DNA from 2 places in the Microbacterium sp. BWR-S6Y genome. Region 2 is predicted to be linked to the other one. Evidence: predicted binding sites of a transcription regulator. Region 2 holds the regulator's gene; the other holds the start of a gene.
The links. The regulator HspR, encoded in region 2, represses chaperone genes until heat shock. The targets are predictions, from matches to a motif close to AAGTTGAGTCNNNNNGACTCAACTT.
Positions count from the first base shown of each region.

Region 1: the regulator HspR is predicted to act here: its motif matches at 1,029-1,053, upstream of AB1K56_RS01760 (Hsp20/alpha crystallin family protein).

Region 1 is NZ_JBFECV010000001.1:383,775-385,960, reverse strand. It holds gene AB1K56_RS01765 (sugar ABC transporter ATPase) at 10-369, shown strand; gene AB1K56_RS01760 (Hsp20/alpha crystallin family protein) at 521-982, opposite strand; gene AB1K56_RS01755 (UbiA family prenyltransferase) at 1,223-2,050, shown strand; gene AB1K56_RS01750 (FAD-dependent oxidoreductase) at 2,110-2,186, opposite strand, start outside.
Region 2 is NZ_JBFECV010000005.1:169,813-171,998, reverse strand. It holds gene AB1K56_RS12535 (hypothetical protein) at 62-655, shown strand; gene AB1K56_RS12530 (heat shock protein transcriptional repressor HspR) at 877-1,320, opposite strand; gene AB1K56_RS12525 (DnaJ C-terminal domain-containing protein) at 1,414-2,186, opposite strand, start outside.

The DNA of each region.
Region 1 (2,186 bases), on a different contig from region 2:
AGGACCCCCATGAGCGACGCCTCGATCGACCCGACCCCCGACGCGACGACCCCGGTGGGCGAGGAGGGGATCGCGGGCGTGCAGCCGCTGCGCGACGGCGACACCTCCATCGAGCCGGATCCCGCCCTCGACCCCGCCCAGGCTGAGTGGGACGCGACCACGGCGCTCGACGAGGGGGCCGACCCCGACGACATCAATCCCGCCACCGCGACCGGGGCCGACCCGGCCGAGATCCCGGCCGACGACAGCGACATCCCCCTCGAAGACATCCACCCGGAGTCGACGGGCACCGACTCGCAGGGTGAGGACCCCGGCGTCGTCGAGCTGGGGGAGGAGGGGCAGGGCGACCTGGCCCCCGAAGACCTCTGATCACGGCACGATGCCCCGGTCGCGTGTGGCGATCGGGGCATCGCTGTTCCCGGGCAGGCGTCGCGGCAACGCGCGCGGGCGGTGGCGCGCCCGCCGATCCACCGCAGCGGGGGCGCGGGAACACCCGGCGTCTACCCGCCCCCGGGAGCACTCACTGCTCGATCGGTTGCGGCTCGCTCTCGTGCGCCTCGATCACCCCGTCGCTGTGGTCGCTCTCGGTCGAGACGGAGATGCGGCGCGGCTTCGCCTTCTCACTGACCGGGATGGTGACAGACAGCACCCCGTTGCGGTAGGCGGCGCTGATGCGCTCGGTGTCGATGCCCTGACCGAGGTTGAGCTGACGGACGAAGGATGCCGTCTCGCGTTCGCGTGTGATCCACTTGACGCCCTCGCCGGAACCGAGGGTGCGCTCGGCGCGGATCGTCAGCAGCTGTCCGTCGACGTCGATGTCGACAGAGCCGGGGTCGACGCCGGGCAGGTCGGCCGCGAGCACGTAGTGGTCGCCGTCGCGGTACAGGTCCATCGGCATCCGGCGCGGACCACCGCCGCGGCGGGCGTCGAGGAGCGTCGACGCGAGGCGGTCGAGGTCGCGGAAGGGGTCGTAGGTGGCCATGGTCGTTCTCCTTTTCGATCGGTCCGGATGGGGCATCCGGGTCGTGAAGTTGAGTCCTCTTCGCTCAACTTGGCAGCAGATTAGCACTCTCACCCTGAGAGTGCCAAGACTTCTCGGCTTCCTTCGTCGAGTGGTCGATCCCGTCCTTCCGCTCGCACGGGAACACGGGCCGTCCGACGGCCGCGGTGCGGAATCCGGGCGCCGTGCCCCGCGAGAGGCAGGGCGCGATAGCGTCATCGGGTGACGGATGCCGCGGCGAAGCCGCCCCTCGTGAGGGCGCTGTGGGGAGCCACGCATCCGGGGCCGACGCTCGTCGTGACGGTTCTGTCGCTCGCCCTCGGGATCGCCGCCGGTGTCGACGCCGGCCGGCTCGCGCTGCTGGTCGTGGCCGTGTTCTGCGGGCAGGTGTCCGTCGGCCTCTCGAACGACGCGATCGACGGCGCCCGCGATGCGGCCGTCGGCCGCACCGACAAGCCCATCGCCGGGGGAGCGGTCGCCCCGGAGCGCGCGCTCGCCGTGGCCGTGGCATCCGTCGTCGCGGCGCTGGCCCTCTCGGCGCCGCTCGGGGCGGGACTGCTCGCGGCCCACGCCCTCGCGCTCGCCTCGGCCTGGGCCTACAACGCCGGACTGAAGTCGACGCCGTTCTCGATCGCGCCGTTCGTGCTGAGCTTCGGGCTGTTCCCCTCGTTCGCGACGCTCGCGCTGCCCGCCCCGGGCCTCGCCGCCCCGTGGGCGTCGCTCGCCGGCGCCGCGCTGGGCGCCGCCGTGCACCTCACCAACGTCGTGCGCGACCTCGACGACGACCGGCGGACCGGCGTGCGCGGACTCCCGCACCGGCTCGGCGCGCGCTCCTCGGTCGTGCTCGCCGCGGTCGGGATCGTCGTCGGCGCGATCGCGGTGCTGACGGGGACGGATGCCACGGTGGTGGGCATCGTGTTCTTCGCGGCGGTGCTCGTGGTCGCGGCCGCCGCGGTGACGACGGCGTTCGTCCGCGCGCCGGGGCGCTCGGTGTTCCAGCTGACGATGCTGGCGGCGCTGCTGCTCGCCGCGCAGCTGGTCGTCGCCTGAGAGCGCGGCGTCCGCACGTCACCCGAACCCGATCCCGTCTGCGCTGCGGCGGCCCCTCCTCAGCCCCGTGCCGCGCGGTCGAATCGCATCGCGTACGCGCGCGTGAACACCGCGCCCCCGGGTCCGCGCAGGGCCG
Region 2 (2,186 bases):
CTGCTCGCGAACGCCACCCCGCGGCAACCTGAACTCGACGTCGGATCGTAGGCTGTGGGGCATGTCCCGACTGCAGGCCGACGCCCCCGCCGACCTCTGGGTGCCGGTGACCGGCTCCCTCGGATTCCGCGGCCGACGCCACCGCAAGGCGGCGATCGGCATGCTGCTGAGCCAGGCGAATCAGGCGACCGGAGCAGCCCCGCGCCCCGGTGGCGGCGCTTTCGCGTGGATCCTCAGCCAGGCGGCCCCGCTGCTGATGAGGCGCGCCGCCGGACGCGTGCTCGTGTGGGTGTGGAAGAGCGACCCCGAACTGCTCGTCGTGATGGCGCAGCTGCAGGAGGCGACGCCGCAGGCGCGCACCGCCCGCGCCATGATGCCGATGGAGTACGACGACACGGAGTCGTTCCGGAACCCCTTCCTCGGCGTGGGCGAGAAGCTGGCGATGCCGCTGCCGAGCGACGCCAAGACCCCGCCGTTCGCCACCTACACCTGGGACACCGGCTCGCACTTCGTCACGGTGACCGCCGTGTGCTCGGATCGCGAGCGCTTCGGCACGGTGATCGGCGCGGTGGACGACGTCGCTCGCACGCTCCGCGTGGTCGACGACCTGCAGGTCGGCGAGTCGCCGACCGTGCTGCGGATCGATCCGGCCTGATCGCGCACCGGCCCACGTCAGAGGTGGCTGAGCCCGTCGAAGCCACCGGGCGTCCGCGGCATCCGGTCCGTTCGACGGGCTCAGGGACCACGGCGACACGGGCGCCGCGCGGCATCCGGTCCGCCGACGAGCTCGGGGACCTCGACGATGCGAGCGCTGCGCGGCATCCGGTCCCTTCGACGGGCTCAGGGACCTCGGCGATGCGCGGGCGAGCACCCGTCTCAGTCGTCGTGGTCGAACGGACCGAGCGGACGCCACAGGACGACGTCGGTGGCCCGGCGCACGCGCGCGCCGTGGCGCAGCGTCACGACCGAACCGGTCGCGCCGGCCGCGAAGACGCGCGCACCGGGGCGCGACTGCCGCTCGACCGAGAGCTGACGCTCGAGATCGTTGACCCGGCGGGCGAGCTCGTGCACGCGCTCCTCGAGAGCGAGCAGACGCGCGATCGCGGGCAGGCTCATGCCCTCGCCCGACAGGCGCGCCACCTCGCGCAGTTGCTGCACGTGTCGACTCGAGTAGCGTCGCGATCCGCCCTGCGTGCGCGCGGGGACCACGAGACCGAGCCGGTCGTACTGCCGCAGCGTCTGCGGGTGCATGTTCGACAGTTCCGCTGCGGCGGCGATGGCGAAGATCGGGGCGTCTTCGTCGATCTCTCTCTCGGACACGTCTTCACCTCTTCCGTCGTGCCGGTCGTGCGGCGCCGGGTTCTCGGCATCCTGTCTCATCGGATGCCGAGAACCGCGGCGACGCGCGTGTCTTTACCGCGCTTTGGCCATGAGGTCGGCGCGGGGGTTCTCTTTCGGTTCGAGCGCCTGGAAGCGCTCGAGGGCTTCGCGCGCGGCGTCGTCGAGGTGGGCGGGAACGGCCACCTGCACCTCGGCGAGCAGATCGCCGGTGCCCTTAGCGGTCGAGATCCCGCGCCCCTTGACGCGCAGCACGCGACCCGACGGCGTGCCGGGGGCGACGCGCAGTCGCACCGACTCACCGCCCAGAGTGGGCACCTCGATCGTGGCGCCGAGGGCGGCCTCGGTGAAGGTCACGGGGACCGTGACCCGCAGGTTGAGTCCGTCGCGACTGAACACCGGGTGGGGACGAACGGCGACCGTCACGACGATGTCGCCGCTCTCGCCGCCGTCGGGGGACTTGCGCCCCCGACCCCGCAGACGGATCTTCTGCCCGTCCGAGACGCCGGCGGGGATCTTCACCTTGAAGGGGACGTTGTCCTCCCCCTGCAGGGTGATCGTCTCGCCCTTGGCCGCGGTGACGAAGTCGATCGTCGTGCGGGCGGTGACGTCGGCCCCGCGCTGGGGGCCGCCGAAGCCGCGGAATCCGCCCGTCGTCTGACCGAAGCGGCCGGAGCCGAAGCCCCCTCCGCCCTGCTGGTCGAACATCGAGAAGAAGTCGTCGAAGCCGCCCTGCGGCTGGCCGCGACCCTGACCGAAGCGACTGAAGACGTCGTCGAAACCGCCGCCGCCTCCCGCTCCCGGCGCGGAGAAGCGCGCCCCCGAGCCCATGGCCCGGATCTGGTCGT